2 regions of the Streptomyces sp. NPDC086787 genome follow, and region 1 is predicted to be linked to the other one. Evidence: riboswitches for the same ligand, from Rfam matches in the RefSeq annotation. Region 1 holds a riboswitch; the other holds the start of a gene.

Evidence for each region. Region 1 has a riboswitch for S-adenosylmethionine ahead of thrC (threonine synthase). Riboswitches for the same ligand answer to the same signal wherever they lie in the genome.
Region 2: another riboswitch for S-adenosylmethionine. It lies ahead of ACIPK3_RS04350 (aminotransferase class V-fold PLP-dependent enzyme); the one in region 1 lies ahead of thrC (threonine synthase).

What each region holds. Positions count from the first base shown of each region.
Region 1 is NZ_JBIVBC010000005.1:115,586-127,155, forward strand. It holds gene ACIPK3_RS14805 (CBM35 domain-containing protein) at 1-894, shown strand, start outside; gene ACIPK3_RS14810 (1-phosphofructokinase family hexose kinase) at 901-1,830, opposite strand; gene nagA (N-acetylglucosamine-6-phosphate deacetylase) at 1,960-3,102, opposite strand; gene ACIPK3_RS14820 (ROK family protein) at 3,102-4,091, opposite strand; gene ACIPK3_RS14825 (DUF3263 domain-containing protein) at 4,199-4,432, shown strand; gene otsB (trehalose-phosphatase) at 4,479-5,348, shown strand; gene ACIPK3_RS14835 (trehalose-6-phosphate synthase) at 5,327-6,748, opposite strand; gene ACIPK3_RS14840 (glucosyl-3-phosphoglycerate synthase) at 6,856-7,800, opposite strand; SAM riboswitch class I at 7,930-8,073, shown strand; gene thrC (threonine synthase) at 8,091-9,380, shown strand; gene ACIPK3_RS14850 (MoaD/ThiS family protein) at 9,377-9,652, shown strand; gene ACIPK3_RS14855 (cold-shock protein) at 10,051-10,257, shown strand; gene groL (chaperonin GroEL) at 10,572-11,570, shown strand, end outside.
Region 2 is NZ_JBIVBC010000001.1:933,914-945,483, forward strand. It holds gene ACIPK3_RS04340 (cytochrome bc complex cytochrome b subunit) at 1-74, shown strand, start outside; gene trpD (anthranilate phosphoribosyltransferase) at 224-1,288, shown strand; SAM riboswitch class IV at 1,362-1,478, shown strand; gene ACIPK3_RS04350 (aminotransferase class V-fold PLP-dependent enzyme) at 1,667-3,034, shown strand; gene ACIPK3_RS04355 (Lrp/AsnC family transcriptional regulator) at 3,053-3,334, opposite strand; gene ACIPK3_RS04360 (rhomboid family intramembrane serine protease) at 3,331-4,074, opposite strand; gene ACIPK3_RS04365 (hypothetical protein) at 4,220-4,459, shown strand; gene ACIPK3_RS04370 (NYN domain-containing protein) at 4,497-5,840, shown strand; gene ACIPK3_RS04375 (NlpC/P60 family protein) at 6,051-7,082, shown strand; gene ACIPK3_RS04380 (NlpC/P60 family protein) at 7,291-8,310, shown strand; gene ACIPK3_RS04385 (hypothetical protein) at 8,357-9,547, shown strand; gene ACIPK3_RS04390 (glycosyltransferase 87 family protein) at 9,504-10,730, opposite strand; gene ACIPK3_RS04395 (glycosyltransferase family 4 protein) at 10,840-11,570, shown strand, end outside.

The DNA.
Region 1 (11,570 bases):
TATCTGTACGCCGACGGCCAGGCCAGAGGGGCCCAGCCGCCGTCCAGTGGCTACGGCTACCCGAACTCGGTGGGCAGGGCGCGTCCGGTCGGCGAGCGGACCTACGGCGGTCAGCAGGCGCAGTACGGCCAGACGGTCCCGCAGCAGCAGACCGCTTCCTACGGTCAGCCGTCCCCGCACGGTCAGCCGAACGCGCACTACCAGGCCCCGGAGACCGTCCCGGGCGGCGCGGGGCCCCGGCAGCCGATGCCCCCGTCCGGCGGTGACAACGATGGCGGCCGGGGTCGCGGCCCGAACACCAAGGGTCTGCTGATCGGCGCGGTCGCGGTGGTCGCCGCGGTCGTCATCGGCATCAGCCTGGCCGTGATCAACGGCAATTCGGACGACGACAAGTCCGGCGACCACGCCGGTTCCACCGCGACCCAGTCGCAGAGCTCCGCGCCGAAGCCGTCCAGTTCCGGCAAGGGCTCCGGCTCGGACGAGCTGCCGAAGACCGACGCGAAGACGCTCCGCCTGGAGGGCGGGACCACCACGGCGTCCGAGTTCGAGGGCGCCAAGGCCGACGGCGGCGTCTATGTGACCGGCTTCAACCAGGTCGGGGCGAAGGTCACCTGGACCACGGACGTGCAGAAGGCCGGCACCTACCGGCTCTATGTGCGCTACGGCGTCCCGGGCACCGATGCCAGCGCGACGTTGCAGGTCAACGGCAAGGACAGCCCGCAGCCGCTGAACATGAAGAACTTCGGCAACACGCCCAAGGGCGACTGGGCGAAGGGCTGGAAGACCACCTGGGCCAACGTCAACCTCACCGCCGGCACCAATACGATCGTCGTCGCCTGCGCCGCCGGCAACCAGTGCGACGCCGTACTGGACCAGTTCTCGATCACCAAGTAGCCGAGGTCACGCCGCCGTGACCTCACCGGTCACCGTGACCCGCGCGAGCAGTTCCGCGTAGGCCGCGGGGTCGAACTCGCCCGCCACCGGGGCCCGTACGGTCGCCGCCGACAGGGCGACCGCGCGGGCCAGGCGGTCCGGCCAGGGGAGGTTCTCCACCAGGCCGGACAGCAGGCCCGCGACCGCCGAGTCGCCGGCACCGGTCGGGTTGCCGCGCAGGCAGGCGGGCGGGGCGGCCCGCCAGTGGCCGTCCGGGGTGTGGGCGAGGAGGCCCTGGGCGCCCAGGGAGGCCACCACCGCGCGGGCTCCCCGGCGCCGGGCGTCCTGGGTCGCGCGCAGCGGCTCGTGTGAGCCGGTGAGTTCGGCCAGTTCGCCGGAGTTCGGCTTGATGATGTCGGGCCGGGCCGCGACACCGCGCCGCAGTGGTTCGCCGCCGGTGTCCAGCAGGACGGGCACACCGGCGGCCCGCGCACCGCGCACCAGCCCCGCGTACGCACCCACCGGCACCCCCGGCGGCAGGCTGCCGCACAGGGCCACCGCCGTCGCGCCGTCCAGCAGGTTGACGTAGGCGTCCTGGAAGGCGGCCCACTCGGCCGGGCCGATCTGCGGGCCGGGCTCGTTCAACTGGGTGGTGTCGCCGGTCAGCTCGTCGACCACGGCGACCGTGCGCCGGGTCGCCCCGGCGACCGGGAGCAGCGCGTCCGTCACCCCCGGGGTGTCCGCGAGCCGTTCCCGCACGGCACGCCCGGTGCCGCCGCCCGCGAACCCGGTGGCCGTCACCTCGTGCCCGAGGGCGGCGAGTACCCGGGCCACGTTCAGGCCCTTGCCGCCCGGCCGTTCACGGACGTCCGTGACCCGGTGGGCCGAGTGCGGCCGCAGGGACCGTACCCGGTAGGTGATGTCGAGAGCGCTGTTCAGCGTGACCGTGAGGATCACCGGCCCGACCTCCCTCGGCATACGCGCGTCCGCCGTCGTCCGCTGTCCGTTGCGGGGCCCGATCATGCCAAAGAGACGGCGACCGGCCCAGACCTCGGGTCGGCCACCGTCTTCCAGCCCGGCGCAGTATCAGGGCAGTTGGGGCGCGACCACCCATTCCCCCCGGCGCATCACGCCCCTGAGTTCGAACGTCTCGTCCAGAAGCACCAGGTCGGCGTCCTTGCCGGACTCCAGCGAGCCGATGGTGTCGTAGCGTCCCAGCAGCCGGGCCGGGTTGGCGGACAGCGCCCGGACCACGTCCGGCACGGGAAGCCGGTCGACGGTCACCGCCCGCTTGAAGGCGCGGTCCAGGGTGAGGGTGGACCCGGCGATCGAGCCGCCCTCCACCAGACGGGCGACACCGTCGCTGACCTCGACCTCCAGCGGGCCGAGCAGATAGCGGCCGTCGCCGACGCCCGCCGCGTCCATCGCGTCGGTGATGAACGCGACCCGGTCCGCGCCCGCGTGGCGGAACGCCAGTTCCAGTGCGGCCGGATGCAGATGGGTGCCGTCGTTGATCAGCTCGACGGTGACCCGCTCGTCCGCCAGGAGGGCGGCGACCGGGCCGGGGGAGCGGTGGCCGAGGGCGGGCATGGCGTTGAAGAGGTGGGTGGCCACGGTCGCGCCCGCGTCGATGGCCGCCACCGTCTGCTCGTACGTCGCGTCGGTGTGTCCCACGGCGGCGATGACCCCGTGCTCCGCCAGCAGCCGTACCGAGTCGAGTCCGCCCGGCAGTTCGGTGGCGAGGGTGACCATGGTGGCTCGGCCGTGCGCGGCGTCGATCAGTTTGCGGACGTCCGCCGGGTCGGGGTCGCGCAGCAGTTCCTCGGAGTGGGCGCCCTTGCGGCACGGCGAGATGAACGGGCCTTCGAAGTGGATGCCCGCGATGTCGCCCTGCTCGGCCAGCTCGCTCAGCAGCCCGGCCTGCCCGGCCAGGAAGTCCAGGTCGTCGGTGACGGTGGAGGCGACCAGGGTCGTGGTGCCGTGCCGGCGGTGGGTGCGCACGGCGGTGAGGGCCTCGTCGGCGGTGCCGGAGAAGGAGGCTCCGCCGCCGCCGTGGTTGTGGAGGTCGACGAAGCCGGGGACCAGCCAGTGCCCGCTCACGTCGACGACCTCCGCGTTCGCGTCCGCCGCGTCCGTGATCCTCCTGCCCTCGACGGCCACGCGCCCGTCGTCCACGATCCCGGTGGGCAGTACCACCCGTGCACCGGCGAGAACCAAGCTGGGGGCCATCAGGCGGTTACCTCCGAACGGTCCGAACGGTCTGAGCGGTCTGGATGGTCTGAACGGTCACCGGCACGGGCGGTGGTTTCGAGGAGGGCCCGGGCGAGGAGTCCGGCGCCCAGGCATCCTGCGGTGTCGCCGAGGGCGGCGGGGACGATCGTCGGCGGCCGCTGGAAGGTGACGCGCCGTCGGACGGCCTCGCGCAGCGGCGTGAACAGGGTGTCCCCGGCCTCGGCGAGGCCGCCGCCGATGATGAGGGTGCCCGGGTCCAGCAGGGTGAGCGCGGTGACCAGTCCGTCCGCGAGCGCGTCCACGGCCGTCTGCCAGACGCGTACGGCGTCCTGGTCGCCGGCCGCGACGGCCCGGGCGCAGTCCGCGGCGTCCGCGTCCCGGTCCCCGCGGGCGGCCGCCCAGGCCTCGCTCACCGCGGCGGCGGACGCGTACCGCTCCAGGCAGCCGCGCTGCCCGCACGGGCAGGGGGTGCCGGCGGGCCGTACGACGATGTGCCCGATCTCGCCCGCGAGGCCGTGCGCCCCCGCCTCCACCCGGCCGTCCCGGCCGATGGCGCCCGCGATGCCGGTGCCGAGCGCGACGAACAGGAACCGGTCGGCCCCCCGGCCCGCTCCCATCAGGCCCTCGGCGAGGCCACCGGTGCGCACGTCGTGGCCGAGGGCGACCGGGACGCCGATCCGGGCGGCGAGCAGCTCGCGCAGGGGGACGTCCCGCCAGCCCAGGTTGGCGGAGTAGGCGGCGATGCCGCGTTCCTCGTCGATGATGCCGGGGACGGCGAGACCGAGGGCGGCGCCCGGTTCGCCGAGCTCGCGCGCGCCGTGGTCGCGCAGGTCGGCGGCGAAGCCGAGGATGCCCTCCACCACCGCGTCGGGCCCGCGCTCGCGGCAGGTCGGGCGGCGGTCCTGGTGCAGCAGTGTGCCGCCGTCCCCGACCAGGGCGGCCTTCATCCCGGTGCCGCCCACGTCGAGGGCGATGACATGTCTCACGGGGACAGTGTGGACCTCCGACCCATGAGAGGTCTAGTCCACTCGCGCGGGCTCGCGGGGGCGCGTGGATGTCAGTGGCCGGCGCTACCGTTCAGGGCATGGAGCACATGGAGCGGGAGGAACTGGACCCGCGCGAGCAGTCCGTTCTCGCGCTGGAGCGCCGGAGTTTTCCCGGCCCCGGTGTGAAGGAGCGGGCGATAAGGGAGGAGCTGGGCCTGGCCCCGGTCCGCTACTACCAGCTGCTCAACGCCCTGCTGGACGACGAGCGGGCGCTGGCCCACGACCCGGTGACGGTGAACCGGCTGCGCCGGGTCAGGGAGTCCAGGCGCTCCGAACGCTGAGCGGATCGCTGAGCGGCCGTACGCGGATCGTGGATAGGGTCGCCGTATGGGCATCGACATGGGCATCGATACGACGGACCCGCTGCCGACCCCCGCCACCCGGGCCGGACGGGACGGGCTCACGGCGCTGCTCGCGCGGCCGGGCGGCGCGCTGATCGGGCTGGACTTCGACGGCACCCTGGCCCCGATCGTCGCCGACCCCGAACAGGCCCGCGCCCACCCCGGGGCGGTGCCCGCGCTGGCCGTGCTCGCCCCGAAGGTGGCCTCCGTCGCCGTGATCACCGGCCGCCCGGCCGAGGTCGCCGTGCGGCACGGCGGGTTCGCGGGCGTCCCCGGCCTGGAACACCTCGTCGTCCTCGGGCACTACGGCGCGGAGCGCTGGGACGCGGTGAGTGCGACCGTCACCGCGCCGCCCCCGCACCCCGGCGTCGCCGCGGTCCGCGCCGAACTGCCCGCCGTCCTGGAGCGATCGGGCGCCCAGCAAGGGATCTGGGTGGAGGAGAAGGGCCGGGCCGTCGCCGTGCACACCCGCCGCGCCGACCACCCCCAGGCCGCCTTCGACGCCCTGCGCGCCCCGCTCACCGACCTCGCCGCCCGCCACGGCCTGATCGTCGAGCCGGGCCGCCTGGTCCTGGAGCTGCGCCCACCCGGCATGGACAAGGGCGCCGCCCTGCTGCGGCACGTCCGTGAGACGGGCGCCGCCGCCGTGCTGTACGCGGGCGACGACCTGGGTGACCTGCCCGCCTTCGCCGCCGTGCAGCAGCTGCGCTCCGACGGTGTCCCGGGCCTGCTGGTGTGCAGCGGCAGCACGGAGGTCACCGAACTGTCGGAGCGGGCGGACCTGGTGGTGGAGGGTCCGGCGGGGGTGGTGGGCCTACTGCGCGCGCTGGCGGCTCAGCTGAGCTCCCCGAGCTGATCGAGGAACCACTGGGCCGGAGGCAGCGCGGTGGCCGCGGCGGCCAGCCGCTTGGTCCGCTCGGCCCGCTCCGTCACGGGCATCGTCAGTGCCCGGTGCAGGGCGTCGGCGGTGCCGCCGATGTCGTACGGGTTGACCGTGATCGCGTCCTCGCCCAGTTCCTCGTACGCCCCCGCCTCCCGGGAGAGCACCAGCGCGCACCCGTCGTCGGAGACGACCGGCACCTCCTTGGCGACCAGGTTCATGCCGTCCCGGATGGGGTTGACGAGGGCCACGTCGGCCAGCCGGTAGGCGGCTAGGGAGCGGGCGAAGTCGTCCTTGACGTGCAGGACGACGGGGGTCCAGCCGGGCGTCCCGTACTGGGCGTTGATCTCCGCGGCGAGGCGCTCGACCGCGGCGGTGTACTCGCGGTAGACGGCGAGGTCCTGCCGGGAGGGGTAGGCGAAGGCCACGTGCACGACGCGTTCGCGCCATTCGGGGCGGTCGTCGAGCAGCTGCCGGTAGGCGAGGAGCCCGCGCACGATGTTCTTCGACAGCTCGGTGCGGTCGACGCGGACGACGGTCCTGCGGCTCTCGTCGCCGATCTCCGCCCGCAGCGCGGCCATCCGCTCGGCGACGTCGGCCCGGTGGGCCCGCTCGCGCAGGAACTCCGCGTCGGCGCCGAGTCCGTGCACGCCGATCCGGGTGCCGGACGTGCTCTCGGGGCCGAGGACGGTGTGACAGCAGTCGGTGAACGCGTCCGCCCAGCGCCGGGTGAGGAAGCCCGCGCGGTCGGCGCCGAGGATGCCGTTCAGCAGTTCGGCGGCGATGTCGTCGGGCAGCAGCCGGAAGTAGTCCGGCGGGGCCCACGGGGTGTGGGAGAAGTGGCCGATGCGCAGGTCGGGGCGGAGCGTGCGGAGCATCCGGGGGGCGAGGGCGAGGTGGTAGTCCTGGATCACCACGGCGGCACCCTCGGCCGCCTCCTGCGCGAGCGCCTCGGCGAAGGCCTGGTTGTACGCCCGGTACGACGCCCACTGGCGCCGGAACTCCGCGTCGAAGACCGGCTCCAGCGGGGTCTGGTAGAGCATGTGGTGCACGAACCACAGCACGGAGTTGGCGATGCCGTTGTACGCGTCGGCGAACACCGTCGGGTCGATGTCCAGCATCCGCACCCGCTGGCCGCCGGTCGCGTCCTCGGACAGCCGCCGGCCGCCGTGCGAGCGCCGTACGGCCTCCCGGTCGGCGTCGCTCAGCGCGGCGCACACCCACACCGCGCCCGCGCCCGGCCCGATGGCCGACAGCCCCGAGACCAGCCCGCCGCCGCCCCGCCTGGCGTGCAGCACACCGTCCTCGCGCACCTCGTAGGAGACCGGGCCGCGATTGGACGCGACCAGCACTTCAGCAGCGAGCGTGGAAGCCATGCCCCTCAACCTAGCCCGCCCCGGAAACCCCCAAACGTACGTTCAGCCCTGCGAAGGGGCCGTATACAGCCGTTCTCCAGCGCGCGGGGCGCTGCGCCCGCGCCGGGTCACGCCACCCGTCGGCTCGTGTACTCCGTGATGTCCAGCATGGGCGGGCGTTCCTCCGTGTCCACCTGGTAGGTGCGCGGCTCGAAGCCGGTGGTGGTGCGTTCGAACTGGGTGAGGGTGGGGCGCAGGAGGTGGCCGCGGGCGAGGCGCAGCTGGGCGGTGCGGTAGATGGCGGCGGCCATGCGGCCCAGGGCCTGGCTGTCCTGGTGGCGGTGTCTTCGGACGCCGACGTCCACCTGGGCGAGGGCGTCCAGGCCGGACAGGTGGAGGGCGTCCACGAGCATGCCGAGTTCGACGCCGTAGCCGACCGGGAACGGGAGCCGCTCGAGCAGGGAGCGGCGGGCGGCGTACTCGCCGCCGAGGGGCTGTACGAAGCCGGCCAGCCGGGGCCAGTGCATGTTGAGCAGCGGGCGGGCCACCAGTTCGGTGACGCGGCCGCCCTCGCCCGGGGCCTGACCGAGCGGGCGGTCGTACATGGCCTTGACCAGGTCGATGCCGGGGTCGGTGAGCAGCGGGCCGACGGTCCCCACGACGAAGTCGGAGGAGAAGTCCCTGAGGTCGGCGTCCACGAAGCAGACCACGTCCCCGTCGGTGGCCAGCAGGGAGCGCCACAGGACCTCGCCCTTGCCGGGGAGGGCCGGTATGCGGGGCAGGATCGTGTCCCGGTGGACCACGCGGGCGCCCGCGGCGGCGGCCACCTCGGCGGTGCGGTCGGTCGAGCCGGAGTCCACGACCACGATCTCGTCGACCAGTGGGGTCCGCTCCACCAGGTCGCGGCGGATGGTGGCGACGATGTCGCCGACCGTCGGCTCCTCGTTCAGCGCGGGCAGGACCACGGACACCGACTGCCCGGTGGCCCGCTTGGCGGCGAGGACCCGGTGCTGCGGGATGTCGGCCACGGACCAGGAGCGGGTGGCCAGCCAGCGCTCGACTTCTTCCAGCACAGTCAGCGGCTCCTCACGTGTCTCGCGGTTCGGACGGCTGTCTCAACGTTCCTGGCCTTCGGTTACAGTTCTGAGCAACGCCGGATGACCATCGCATATCCAGGGTCGCCGACGTCCACAACCGAATACCGCTCATCCAGAGGGGCAGAGGGACACGGCCCGATGAAGCCCCGGCAACCCTCCAGTCGGTCACTCGTGCGCATCGCGAGGCTCCCGGCTCGGGAAGGTGCCAAATCCGTCTCACGGCGAGATGCGCTGTGAGGAAGATGAGGAGAAAGGGCCTCGCCTCCATGGCTGTGCAGACAGTTGCATCGAACAGCACCCCCACCTCCACTGTGGACCTCGGCCCCGCCGCCGCCCTCAGCTGCCGCGAATGCGGGCACCGCGTCCCGCTCGGCCCCGTCTTCGCCTGCGAGGAGTGTTTCGGGCCGCTGGAGATCGCCTACGACTTCTCCGGCTACGACACCGAGGAACTGCGCCGGCGCATCGAGTCCGGCCCCGCCAGCGTCTGGCGTTACGCGCCGCTGCTGCCGGTCCCCGCGGACGTGGCGGGCAAGCCCAACCTGAATCCCGGCTGGACCCCGCTGGTCCAGGCCGACAACCTGGCCCGTGAGCTGGGCGTCACCGGCGGCCTGTACGTGAAGGACGACTCCGGCAACCCGACGCACTCCTTCAAGGACCGCGTCGTGGCCCAGGCCCTGGAGGCCGCCCGCGCCTTCGGCTTCACCACGCTCTCCTGCTCCTCCACCGGCAACCTGGCCGGAGCGGTCGGCGCCGCCGCCGCCCGCGCGGGCCTGCGCTCGTGCGTGTTCATCCCGCACGACCTGGAGCAGGGCAAGGTCGTCATGGCCGCCGTCTACGGCGGTGAGCTCGTCGGCATCGAGGGCAACTACGACGACGTGAACCGCTTCTGCTCCGAGCTGATCGGTGACCCGGCCGGAGAGGGCTGGGGCTTCGTCAACGTGAACCTGCGGCCGTACTACGCGGAGGGCTCCAAGACCCTGGCGTACGAGATCTGCGAGCAGCTCGGCTGGCGGCTCCCGGACCAGATCGTGGTGCCGATCGCCTCCGGCTCCCAGCTCACGAAGATCGACAAGGGGCTGAAGGAGCTGATCGCGCTCGGGCTCGTGGAGGACCGCCCCTACAAGATCTTCGGTGCCCAGGCCGAGGGCTGCTCGCCGGTGTCGGCCGCGTTCAAGGCCGGCCACGACGTGGTCCGCCCGCAGAAGCCGGACACCATCGCCAAGTCCCTCGCGATCGGCAACCCGGCCGACGGGCCGTATGTGCTCGACATCGCGCGCCGTACCGGCGGTGCGGTGGAGGACGTGACCGACGAGCAGATCGTGGACGCCATCAGGCTGCTGGCCCGTACCGAGGGGATCTTCGCGGAGACCGCGGGCGGGGTGACGGTGGGCGTGACGAAGAAGCTGATCGAGGACGGCGTCCTCGATCCGGCGAAGACCACCGTCGTGCTCAACACCGGCGACGGCCTCAAGACCCTCGACGCGGTGGCCGGCACCGGACTGACCGCGACCATCCGCCCGAACCTGGACTCCTTCCGAGAGGCTGGCCTCGCATGAGTGTGACTGTCCGTATTCCCACCATCCTCCGTACGTACACGGGCGGGCAGGCCGAGGTGAGCGCCGAGGGGGCCACTCTGGGCCAGGTCATCGAGGACCTGGAGCGCAACCACACCGGGATCGCCGCCCGTGTCCTGGACGACCAGGGCAAGCTCCGCCGCTTCGTCAACGTGTACGTGAACGACGACGACGTCCGCTTCGAGCAGGGCCTGGAAACCGCGACTCCCGAGGGTGCCGGTGTCTCGATCATTCCGGCTGTCGCGGGCGGCTGAACATTACCCTGGGTAATGCTCAGGGAAGCGGAATAAGTAATTCAGCGTGGTTGAGCGCGGTACAGTTTGGGGAATCCGCGCCGCAATCACAGGTCAGAAGCCCTGGAATCATGCCGCAGTCCCGACAAGAAGTAGCCAAAGTGCGGGTGCTTTCTGCGGCATTTTTCCCCTTTGTGGAGCCTGACTTGCCCTGACAGTGGGTGAATTTTCGCCACATTCCGGACCGCATGCGCCCAGAATTCTCGTCCGTTTGACCTGTTGCAGAGGGCAGTTGGACAGATACATTCAGCCGCGGTCGACGCGTTCCGGCGCACGCCCCCAACCCAACGGGGGGTGAGGTCTGACCCGGATCCGCGAAGTGTGGATCTGTGCAAGGGCCAGTAATAGGGGAGTTAGGCATGGCTCAGGGCACCGTCAAGTGGTTCAACGCGGAGAAGGGGTACGGCTTCATCGCGGTCGACGGTGGTGCGGATGTTTTCGTCCACTACAGCGCGATTCAGATGGACGGCTACCGCACCCTGGAAGAGGGGCAGCGGGTCGACTTCGAGATCTCGCAGGGCCAGAAGGGCCCGCAGGCGGACATGGTCCGGCTGGCGACCAGCTGAAGCACGCGTCGACTGAACGCCGACGTACGTCTGTTTGTACGCGAGGGGCCCGCACCGCTCAGGTGCGGGCCCCTCGTCTTGCCCTCGTCCTGCCCCATGTCTTGCCTGGGGTCTTGCCCGAGCCGCTTGCACTCGGCAGGGGCGAGTGCTAATCATTGGCGTTAGCACTCTGAAGGTGAGAGTGACAAAGATGGACCGGGTCGGTGAGGTCCGCAGGCCGCGTGGGGCAAGGATCCACGGGCTTGCGAGCCGTCCGTCGCGGGCGCGGGCGCGGTCCGAAGGAATCACCCCCAGTCCTGGAGGGACCACTTCACATGGCCAAGATCATCGCGTTCGACGAGGAGGCGCGGCGCGGCCTTGAGCGCGGTATGAACCAGCTCGCCGACGCCGTCAAGGTCACCCTCGGCCCCAAGGGCCGTAACGTCGTCCTCGAGAAGAAGTGGGGCGCCCCCACGATCACCAACGATGGTGTTTCCATCGCCAAGGAGATCGAGCTGGAGGACCCGTACGAGAAGATCGGCGCCGAGCTGGTCAAGGAAGTCGCCAAGAAGACGGACGACGTCGCCGGTGACGGTACGACCACCGCGACCGTGCTCGCCCAGGCGCTGGTCCGCGAGGGCCTGCGCAACGTGGCCGCCGGTGCCAACCCGATGGCGCTGAAGCGCGGTATCGAGAAGGCCGTCGAGGCCGTCTCCGCCGCCCTGCTCGAGCAGGCCAAGGATGTCGAGACCAAGGAGCAGATCGCTTCCACGGCCTCCATCTCCGCCGCCGACACCCAGATCGGCGAGCTCATCGCCGAGGCCATGGACAAGGTCGGCAAGGAAGGCGTCATCACCGTCGAGGAGTCCCAGACCTTCGGTCTGGAGCTGGAGCTCACCGAGGGTATGCGCTTCGACAAGGGCTACATCTCGGCGTACTTCGCCACCGACATGGAGCGTATGGAGGCGTCGCTCGACGACCCGTACATCCTGATCGCCAACTCCAAGATCGGCTCCGTCAAGGACCTGCTCCCGCTCCTGGAGAAGGTCATGCAGTCGGGCAAGCCGCTGCTGATCATCGCCGAGGACGTCGAGGGCGAGGCCCTGTCGACCCTGGTCGTCAACAAGATCCGTGGCACCTTCAAGTCCGTCGCCGTCAAGGCCCCGGGCTTCGGTGACCGCCGCAAGGCCATGCTCGGCGACATCGCCATCCTCACGGGCGGCGAGGTCATCTCCGAGGAGGTCGGCCTCAAGCTGGAGAACGCGACCCTGGACCTCCTGGGCCGCGCCCGCAAGGTCGTCATCACCAAGGACGAGACCACCATCGTCGACGGT
Region 2 (11,570 bases), on a different contig from region 1:
GTGAGGACTCCCAGATCCCGAAGCCGACCGTCGAGGAGTACAAGGAGATCACGAGCGGCCACGGCCACCACTGATCGCTGCGCACGCCACGCCACGGCAGGGGCCCCGTCCGGACACCGGACGGGGCCCTTCGCCGTTCGCGGCGGCTGGATAGGGTGGACGCAGTCAAGTACCCGTTCAACACCCATGTCCCCCATCCGGGACAAAGACCCAGGAGCGGCTTATGAGCGCTGTGACCCCCGCCGGAGGCGACACCGCGGCGGCCCGTTCCTGGCCTCAGGTGCTGAACGCCCTGCTGGAGGGCCGCGACCAGAGCGCGGACGCGACCGCCTGGGCGATGGACCGGATCATGCGCGGCGAGGCCACCGACGCGCAGATCGCCGGGTTCGTGGTGGCGCTGCGCGCCAAGGGCGAGACGGTCGAGGAGATCAGCGGCGTCGTCCGGGCGATGTACGAGCATGCCAAGGTGATCGAGGTGTCGGGCCGCACGGTCGACATCGTCGGCACGGGCGGCGACGGCGCCAGGACGGTCAACATCTCCACGATGTCGGCGCTGGTGGTGGCCGGTTCCGGGGCGAAGGTGGTCAAGCACGGCAACCGGGCGGCGTCCTCCGCGTCCGGCTCCTCGGACGTCCTGGAGAAGCTCGGCGTCAATCTCGACCTCACCCCGCAGCGGGTGGTGGAGGTCGCCGAGGAGGCGGGCATCACCTTCTGCTTCGCGGTGAAGTTCCACCCGGCGCTGCGTCATGTCGCCGCGGCCCGCGGCCAGTTGGGCATCCGTACGGTCTTCAACGCGCTCGGCCCGCTCACCAACCCGGCTAAGGTGCGGTCCCAGGCGGTCGGCGTCGCCGACCCGCGCCTCGCGCCGATGATCGCCGGTGTGCTCGCCGACCGCGGCAACTCCTCCCTGGTGTTCCGCGGCGACGACGGTCTGGACGAGCTGACCACGACGGCCACCTCCCACGTCTGGACGGTGCGGGACGGCAAGGTCACCGAGGAGAGCTTCGACCCGCGTGACGTCGGCATCGAACTCGTTCCGGTGGAGGCGCTGCGCGGCGGCGACCCGTCGTACAACGCGGCAGTCGCCAGACGGCTCCTCGACGGCGAGCCGGGGCCCGTGCGGGACGCGGTGCTGCTGAACTCGGCGGCGGCCCTGGTGGCCCTGGACCCGGGGCCGGGGACGCTTGCGGAGCAGCTGCGGGCCGGGATGGCCAGGGCGGCGGAGTCGATCGACTCGGGCGCCGCCAAGAGGGCCCTGGAACGCTGGGTGGCCGCCAGCAACGCGTGACGCCTTTCGTGTCGGTCCCGCGATCCGGACACGGGTTGCGGGACCGAGAGCACATCACGTACGTTCCTGTCCAGGTCATGAGTGACAGTCATGAGGCCCCGGCCGACTGTCCGGCAACCCTCCGTCCGTGGCGGGGTGCCCCGGGTGAGGACCAGGTCGTAGGCAGCGAGGTCTACGGCAAGCGCGGACCCCTCGCACTCTTCTGAGTGGACACGCCAGGGGTCCTGGTCGTTCGAGGGAGCCTTCCGTGAGCAAGCGAATGCGATAGGGCGTACAGCCCCGCCTCCGCGTACCCCTTTCCCCTTTTCTCGGTGTTCTCCGTGCTGGAGCCGTATGCGCTCGCACGGTGATTCCGCTTGCCTCTCACGGGAGTTCGCCATGTCTGTCGCCACCGCCACCGCCTCCACCGCCCACACCGACGCCACCCCCGCCGTCTGTGCCCCGCTGCCCGTCCTCGGCCGGGACGTCACCGTGCCGCTCGTCACCGGTGGTGAGGTCGGCTACGCCGCGCTCGACTACGCGGCCAGCGCGCCCGCGCTCCAGCGGGTCTGGGACGACGTGGCCGCGTACGCCCCGTACTACGGCAGCGTGCACCGCGGCGCCGGGTACCTCTCCCAGCTCTCCACCGACCTGTTCGAGAACGCCCGCCGGACGGTCGGGGAGTTCCTCGGCTGCCGCGACACCGACCAGGTGGTCTTCACCCGGTCCACCACGGACTCCCTGAACCTGCTCGCCCACGCGCTGCCCGCCGGCTGCCAGGTGTTCGTCTTCGAGACCGAGCACCACGCGGCCCTGCTGCCCTGGCAGGGCGCCGAGGTCACCTGCCTGGACGCCCCGCGCAGCCCCCGGCAGGCCGTCGAGACCCTGGAGCGGGCCCTCGCCGACCGCGACTCCCACGGTCCGGCCCTGGTCTGTGTGACCGGCGCCTCGAACGTCACCGGCGAGCTGTGGCCGGTACGCGAGCTGGCCGCCGCGGCCCACGCGCACGGTGCCCGGATCGTGCTGGACGCGGCCCAGCTGGCCCCGCACCACCCGGTGAGCGTCCGCGACCTGGACGTGGACTGGGTCGCCTTCTCCGGGCACAAGCTGTACGCGCCGTTCGGCTCCGGTGTGCTGGCCGGCCGTGCCGACTGGCTGCGCGCGGCCGAGCCGTACCTGGCGGGCGGTGGTGCCAGCCGTACGGTCACCCGGCGCGCGGACGGGGGAGTGGACGTGGAGTGGCACGAGACGGCCGCCCGTCACGAGGCCGGCTCCCCGAACGTGATCGGCGCCTACGCCATCGCCTCGGCCTGCAAGGCCCTCACCGAGGCCGGGCTCGACACCCTGGCCGCCCGCGAGCGGCACCTGATCGGCACGGTCACGGCCGGGCTCGCCGAGGTGCCCGGGGCCAGGGTGCTGTCCCTGTTCGGAGAGGACGCCCCCCGGGTCGGCGTCATCTCCTTCGTGATCGAGGGCTGGAACAGCTCCCACTTCGCGGCCGCGCTCTCCGCCGAGTACGGCATCGGCGTCCGCGACGGCCTCTTCTGCGCCCACCCCCTGGTCCGCACCCTGCTGGGCGCCGACGCGGACTCCCCGGGCGACTGCGGCGCCCAGGAGGCCGCCCCGCACGCCATCCGCGTCAGCTTCGGCGCGGGCACCCCCGACGAGCACGTCGAGCGGTTCGTGAACGCCGTACGGGAACTGGTCCGCGAGGGAGCCAAGTGGCGCTACCGCACGGAGAACGGCCGCTGCGTCCCGGCCGTGTGACGGCTCACGGGCACCGCGTCAGTTCTCCAGCCCGATCGCGAACGCCGCCTCCAGGTCGTGCTGGGAGTACGTGCGGAAGGCGACGTGCGTGTCCGTCGCCTCCACGCCGGGGATCCTGCTGATGCGGCCCGGGATGACGTCCGCGAGGTCCTCGTGCTCGCGGACCCGCACCATGGCGATCAGGTCGTAGGTGCCGGTGACGGAGAAGACCTCGCTCACCGAGTCCAGCGAAGCGATCTGCTCCGCGATCTCGGGGATCCGGTCCACGCTGGTCTTGATGAGCACGATCGCGGTGATCACGGCTGGTTCTCTCCCTCGGGAGCCGGAGCTGGGGCGGCCCTCACTTTAGTCGTCCGCCCGGACCACACCCATGCGTAGAGGAAGCCCAGGGTGAAGCCGACCAGGTGGGCGAGGTAGGCCACCCCGGGCCCCTCGGTGGGCTGGCTGGCGGCCAGCCACTGGAGGGCCGCCCAGAAGGGCAGCACGACCCAGGCCGGGAAGCGCAGCGGGAGGAAGAAGAGGAAGGGGAGGAGACTGGTGACACGGGCGTCGGGGAAGAGGTACAGGAACGCGCCGAGCACCGCCGAGATCGCCCCGGACGCGCCGACCAGTGACTGCTGGGACGCGGCGTTGGCGGCCGCGTAGCCGATCAGGGCGAGATAGCCGCAGCCGATGTAGAAGAGGGTGAAGCGCACGCGGCCCATCCGCTCCTCGGTCATCGCCCCGAAGACGTAGAGGAAGAGCATGTTGCCGAGCAGATGCACCCAGCTGCCGTGCACGAACAGGGCGGTGGCCGGGGTGAGCGCTTCGCGGGCCGGGCCGTCGAACAGCTCCGCGGGAATCACACCCCAGTGCCGGAAGTACGCCCGCTGGGCGGCGACCAGGGCGTCCCCGGTGCCGTACGCGGGATTCAGCCCGGACGCCGGCCCGAGCACGAAGATCAGGCAGCACAGGGTGATGAGTCCGTATGTCATGGGCGCGGACGTGCCCCGGACCGTCCTGACGGTCCGGCCGGCCGACGTGCTCCAGTTGCTGATCATGAATACAGAGCATGACGTAACAGGGCGGACTCGGGCAGATCGCCTCGCCGCCGTGGACGGACCAGCGGCGAGTCCCCCGCAGGCCGTAGGGTTACGACCCACACCATTCGGACCCACGCCATTCAGAAGGAAGCGAAGAGTCACGATGCCGGTTCCCCTGCCGACCACGACGACGCGGTGGCGATGCACCCTCTGCGGCAACCTCACGCGCTTCGATGTGACGCGCGCGTCGAAGGTCGTCGAGTACGTCCACCTGGACCTCGCCGGGGAGCCGAAGGTGGAGGAGCGTGAGGTGGTGAGTGAGACCATCGAGTCGGTCCGGTGCCGTTGGTGCAACGCGGTGGACCAGGTGGAACTCGTGGACAGGCCGGGCGCCGACTCCTGAGCAGGAGCGGCCCCGTACAGGTATTGGGGTGTGACGGATGGTGGAGACCGCAGGCGGGGGGCCGGGCGACGGCACCGCTGAGGTGCTTGACCGTCCACTGCCCGACGGTGTGCGGCGACGGGTCGTGCAGATCGTCGCGGACGGCTTCGGCGGGCTGACCGTCGGCGAACTGCCGCCTCAGCTGCGGCAGTACGCCCGGTTCGCCCCCAACCGCCGGGCCAAGTTCGCCGGGAACGCCATGGCGGCGGCCCTGGAGACCGATCTGCTGTTCCGGCAGCGCATCGGCGAGAAGCTGAGAGAGGCCCAGCCGGAGCTGGCCGGCGCCCTCGACTCCGGATCGCCGCCCCCGGCCGCGGATCCGCTGGACGTGGCGGCCGCGGCGTATGTGCTGCGCCCCGCGGGCTGGGTGAAGCTGGTCACCGCGGCCGGCGAGGAGGCCCAGCGCGCCGACGCCGAGCGGGCCGACGAGGAGAGCCGGGCCGAACTGCACCGGCTGCGCGAGGAACTGGACCGGGCGCGGGAGCAGACCCGCGGCGAGACCGAGCGGCTGCGCACCGAGCTGGAGGCGGCGAGGAAGGAAGCGGAATCGCTTCACCGCAAGCTCCGCGCGGCCCAGAGCGATGTGAAGCGCGGCGAGGCGGCACTGCGCAAGCTGCGGAGTGAGAGCGACGCCGCACGCGCCGAGGGCCAGGCGCAGGTGTCCGCCGCCGAGAGCGAGACCCGGCGCCTCAAGGCCCGTCTGGGCGAGACCGAGGCGGCCCTGGAAGCCACCCGCAGGGCGGCCCGGGAGGGCCGCAGCGTCGAGGACATGCGGGTACGGCTGCTGCTCGACACCGTGCTGGACGCGGCCCAGGGGCTGCGCAGGGAACTGGCGCTGCCGCCCGTGTCCGTACGCCCGGCCGAGACCGTGGACGCGGTCGAGCCGGGGCGGATGACGCCGAAGGACATCGCCGCGCGGGCGCTGTCCGAGCACGACCCGGCGATCCTGGACCAGTTGCTCGCCCTTCCGCAGGCGCACCTGGTGGTCGACGGCTACAACGTCACCAAGACCGGCTATCCGCAGATGCCGCTGGAGAAGCAGCGGCTCAGACTGCTCGGCCAGCTCTCGCAGCTCGCCGCGCAGACCGGCGCCGAGGTGACCTGTGTCTTCGACGGCGCCGAACTGGCCGCGCCGGTGCTGCTCGCCCCGCCGCGCGGAGTGCGGGTGCTGTTCTCCAAGCCCGGTGTGACGGCCGACGAGCTCATCCGGCAGCTCGTCCGCGCCGAGCCGCCGGGCCGCCCGGTCATCGTCGCCTCGACCGACCGGGAGGTGGCCGACGGCGTCGCCAGGGCGGGTGCCCGTCCCGTCGCTTCCGCGGTACTTCTCAAGCGCCTGTCCTGAAGGTGAACGTAAAGGCCGCATGCCCGAATTGGTGCGGATGGTGCTCCACGGGCTGTCAAGCCGAAGTCACCCCATGTGAGTTGAGTGCAAAGAATGCATGGCGGGGCGGATTTTTTTTCTGTGAGGATTTGAACTGATCACAGCAAGGTCACTAAGGTCGGGCTTCGAACCTCCACACGGGTGATCACTCAAAAGAAGGAGCCCGTCTCCGTGGCGTCCCACCGTCGACCCAAGCAGCCGAGTCGCATGCGCGTGACCGTGCTGACCACCGCGGCAGCCGCCGCCGTCGCTCTCGGCGCGAACGCCGCCAACGCGGCGCCCAGCGCGAAGCCCAGCAAGGGCGAGGTCAAGGCCAAGGTCGACAAGCTCTACGAAGAGGCGGAGCAGGCCACCGAGAAGTACAACGGCGCCAAGGAGAAGCAGGAGAAGCTCCAGAAGGAGATCTCCACCATCCAGGACAACGTCGCCCGCGGCCAGGAAGACGTCAACAAGCTGCGCGACGGTCTCGGTTCGCTGGCCAGCGCCCAGTACCGCTCGGGCGGCATCGACCCGTCCGTGCAGCTCTTCCTCTCCTCGAACCCGGACGACTACCTCGACAAGGCGTCCACGCTCGACCAGTTGAGCGGCCAGCAGGCCGAGGCCCTGCAGAAGATCCAGGGCAAACAGCGCGAACTCGCCCAGGAGCGGGCCGAGGCCACGGACAAGCTCAAGGACCTCGCCGCCACCCGCACCGAACTGGGCAAGAAGAAGAAGGAAGTCCAGGGCAAGCTCGCCGAGGCGCAGAGGCTGCTCAACACCCTGACCGCCAAGGAACGGGCCTCCCTCGACGCCGAGCAGAACCGCTCCAGCCGCTCCGCGAGCCAGCGCGTCGACCTGGGCAACGACACCTCGGCCAGCGGCCGGGCCTCCGCGGCCTTCGCCGCCGCCCAGAGCAAGCTCGGCACCCCGTACCAGTACGGCGCCACCGGTACCGCCACCTTCGACTGCTCGGGTCTGACCTCCTGGGCCTACCGCCAGGCCGGCGTCACCATCCCGCGCATCTCCCAGGACCAGGCGAACGCGGGCACCCACCTCACGAGGAGCCAGCTCCAGGTCGGCGACCTGGTGATCTTCTACGGCGACCACCACCACGTCGGTCTCTACGCGGGCAACGGCCAGGTGCTGCACGCCCCGCGCACCGGCACCGTCGTGCGCTACGAGTCGATGGACAACATGCCGTTCCAGTTCGGCGTCCGGATCTGACGTCGGTCCCGACCCGACTGCTGCGCCCGATCGGGCGATTCGCGACAACCGAAACTGACTCCGCGACCCGCCGCTGACCTGCGTCAGCGGCGGGTCGCCGCGTTGACCGGCCCCGAACGCCTTTTGGCGCGAAGCGTGTCCGCACGGCTACTGTCTGCCGGGTTTCCGAGCAGTCAGACGTCCGCCAGCGGAAGGAGCGCGGCTTCCCGTGGGGTCCCATCGCCGCCTTGTGCCGTCCGGGTTCGACCGGGGTGCCGTCGCCCTGTGCGTACTGTCCGCCGCCGCTGTCGCCGTGGGGGCCGTCGGCGCCGCACCGGCGACCGCCGCACCGCACGCCGACACCCGGGCGGAGGTGGACCGGCTCTACGAGGAGGCCGAACGCGCCACCGAGGCCTTCGACCAGGCCGCCGAGCGCGCCGATGCGCTGCGCGGACAGGTGAGCCTGGCCCAGGACCACATCGCCCGGCAGCAGGGGCGGATCAACGCCATGCGGGACGAGCTCGGCTCGCTCGCGGGCGCCCAGTACCGCTCCGGCGGCCTCGATCCCACCGTCGCCCTGCTCTTCTCCTCCGACCCGGTCGACTACCTCGACAAGGCGGCCACGCTCGACCGGATCGGCACCCAGCAGGCCGGCCGGCTCAGGGAACTCAGGTCGGTGATGCGTCTGCTCGCCCAGGAGCGCGCCGAGACGTCCGGGAAGCTCGCCGCCCTGGAACGGACCCGCAGGTCCGTCGCCGCGCACAAGCGGTCCGTGGAACGGAAGCTGGCCAGAGCCCGGCTACTGCTCAACTCGCTGCCCGCGGCCGAGCGCGCCGCCTACGACCGGGCCTCGCGCGACGGCCGCTCCGACCTGCCGGACCTCGCGGGTGTCGCCACCCCCAGCGGCCGCGCGGCCGCGGCCATCGCCGCCGCCCGTTCCGCCCTGGGCCGCCCCTACGTCTGGGGCGCCAACGGGCCCCACGGCTTCGACTGCTCGGGCCTGATGCAGTGGTCGTACGCGCGCGCCGGGATCCAGCTGCCGCGCACCTCGCAGCAGCAGCGGTACGCCGGGCGGCAGATCCCGCTCTCCCAGGCACGTCCCGGTGACCTGGTCGTCTACCGTTCCGACGCCAGCCATGTGGCGATGTACGTGGGCAACGGCCAGGTGATCCACGCACCCCACCCGGGCGCGGCGGTGCGCTACGACCCGGTCGGGATGATGCCCATCTCCTCCATCACCCGGGTCTGACCGCACCCGGGACCGACCGCCGCGTGCCTGGCCGTACCATCGGCGGGTGGCTGGTCGCAGGCGGGCGTGGGGTTCGGGAGCGGTGGGGTTCTGCCTGCTGTCCGCCTCCCTGACCGGATGCCACGGACAGTCCGCTGTCGACTCCGCGCGGACCGAGGTGCAGCACGTGCTCGACCGGCGGGCCGCGGCCCTGCTCGGACACGACGAGACGGCTTACGGCCGCACGGGCACCCGCACCCCGTACGAGAACCTGCGCGGGGTGCCGCTCGCGTCCTGGACGTACCGGGTGACCGGCGCGCGCCGCAGCGGGGCCACCGCCACCGCGGACGCCGAGCTGAGCTACCGCGTCGGCGGCTACGACAAGGCCCCGGTGACCACCGCCCGAAGGCTCACCCTCCGGCTCACGGCCGACGGCCGCTGGTACGTCGACTCCGACCGGCCCGCGGTGAAGTCCGACCAGCAGCTGTGGGACCAGGGTGCGGTGAAGGCCGTCGAGGGCGCCCACAGCCTGGTCCTCGGGACCGGTCAGCCGGAGGGCACGCTGCGCACCTACGCCCGGCTCGCCGACCGCGCGGTACCGGCCGTGTCCCAGGCGTGGGGCACCCGCTGGACGCGGCGGGTCGTCGTCCTGGTGCCGCGGTCGCTGGAGGGCATGGCGGGGCTCCTCGGCTCGCCCCCGTCCTCGTACCGCGGGATCGCCGCCGTCACCACCGGTGAGGCGGGAGGCTCCGGGCGGGCGCCCGCGGACCGGGTCGTCGTCAACCCGGAGGCGTACGCCATGCTCGGCGCGGTCGGCAAACAGGTGGTGATCACCCACGAGACGACCCATGTGGCCACCCGCGCCGACACCACCGCGGCCACTCCGCTGTGGCTCTCCGAGGGCTACGCCGACTGGGTCGCCTACCGCGACACGGACCGCGCCCCGTCCGACGCCGCGCCGGAGCTGGCCCGGGCCGTGCGGGGCGGCGGCGTCCCCGCCCAGCTGCCCACCGACCAGGACTTCGGCTTCAGCAACGATCCCGCCCGGCTGGCCCGGGCCTACGAGGGTGGTTGGCTCGCCTGCCGGATGATCGCCGACCGCTGGGGCGAGTCCCGGCTCGACGCGTTCTACCGCGCCGTCGGCGCCCACAACAGCCGCCCGGGCGCGGTCGCCCGGGCCCTGAAACAGGTCCTGGACACGACTCCCGGGGCCTTCACCACCGACTGGCGGAACTACGTGGACGCTCAGCTCGGCTGACCGGGAGCCGGTCCGACGTGGAGCGCCACAGGCCGCGGGCGGCGAGCAGCGCGGCGAGGAGCAACAGGCCGTTGCGCAGGAAGAGCAGGGCCGTGCCGTACGCGTCGCTCGCCACGACGTGTTCGAAACCGGCCGGGAACTCCAGGACCGTGAGCAGGGCCGCGGGCAGGAGCAGCAGCGCGGGCGGGCGCATCCGGGTGCCGGGGAAGCACAGACAGACCCCGGCCAGGCCGATCAGCCACACCAGGTACTGGGGACTGATCACCCTGCTGGTCACGGTGAACAGCAGCACCGCCGTGAACGCCGCGTCCGCGACCGCCGAGGGCGGGGAGCCGGTCCCGCGCCGGGCCACCCGCAGTCGCCACAGCAGCAGCCAGCCGAACGCGGCGCCGGTGAGGCCCAGGGCGGCGGTGCTCACCACGCCGACGTACGGACCGAGGAACTCCACCGAGCCGTAGTTCAGCAGTACCTCGCCCCGCCAGCCGAAGTGCCGTGCGGCGTGGAAGACCAGGGCGCCCAGCGACTCCACCTCGGTACCCCGGTCGCGCTGGAAGGCGAGGAACGCGAAGGCGCCGGGCATGGTGAGCGCGAACAGCAGGGCCAGCGCCCCGGCGGCGGTCGCGGCGGCGGCCCACGCCCGGCGCCCGTCCCGGCCGCGCAGACCCGTCAGGATCAGCACCGGCCACACCTTGACCATCGCCCCGAGGCCCGCCAGCACACCCGCCGCCCGGGGGTGCCGGGCCACCGTGAGCAGCCCGCCGACCGCCAGCGCGGTCACCAGCAGGTCGTAGCGGGCGTACACCGTCGGCCCGAGCAGCGGTACCCCCGCCACCCACATCCACGCCCCGAGCCGCGAGCGGTCGCGGCGCCCGCCCGCGTACCCCAGCAGCGACAGCACGGTCAGGTCGGCGAGACAGGCCAGGACGAAGAAGGCGGTGGTGTAGCCGAGGAAGGGCAGCAGACCGGGGGAGAGGATCGCGAGCGCGGCGGCGGGCGGGTACTGCCAGGTCACGTCGTGCAGCGGGAACGTGCCCTGGCGCAGCACGTCGTACCAGCCCTGGTAGATCACGGAGACGTCGGTCGTCACGTCCGCGCCGGGGAAGGCCCACACCCGCAGGACGTAGAGCAGCAGGACCAGCCGGGTGACACCCCAGACGCCCAGCAGCCACACCGCTCTGCTCACTTACGCACCTTTTCGTCCGGCCGTCCGGTCGGGACACATGATCCACCGGCCCGCTGTGCGCGTGCCATGAGGCACGGCCGCGCGTGGGGGTTGGATAGGGTCGGCGGCGATGCACAAGACCCTGATCGTCACCAACGACTTCCCGCCCCGGCCGGGCGGCATCCAGGCCTTCCTGCACAACATGGCCCTCCGGCTGGACCCCGAGCGGCTCGTCGTGTACGCCTCCACCTGGAAGCGGAGCCGCGAGGGTGTCGAGGCCACCGCCGCCTTCGACGCCGAGCAGCCCTACACCGTCGTCCGCGACCGCACGACCATGCTGCTGCCCACCCCCGCCGCGACCCGGCGGGCCGTGGGGCTGCTGCGGGAGCACGGGTGCACCTCGGTGTGGTTCGGGGCGGCGGCGCCGCTCGGTCTGATGGCGCCCGCGCTGCGCCGGGCCGGCGCCCGGCGGCTGGTGGCCACCACCCACGGGCACGAGGCGGCGTGGGCCCAGCTGCCCGCCGCGCGCCAGCTGCTGCGCCGGATCGGCGAGTCGACCGACACGATCACCTATCTCGGCGAGTACACCCGCTCGCGGATCGCCACCGCGCTCACCCCGGAAGCGGCCCGGCGGATGGTCCAGCTGCCGCCGGGCGTCGACGAGAAGACCTTCCACCCGGGATCCGGCGGCGACGAGGTGCGGGCGAGGCTCGGGCTGACCGAGCGGCCGGTGGTGGTGTGCGTCTCCCGGCTGGTACCGCGCAAAGGACAGGACACGCTGATCCTGGCCATGCCGCGCATCCTCGCCGAGGAGCCGGACGCCGTACTGCTGGTCGTCGGCGGCGGGCCGTACGAGAAGGA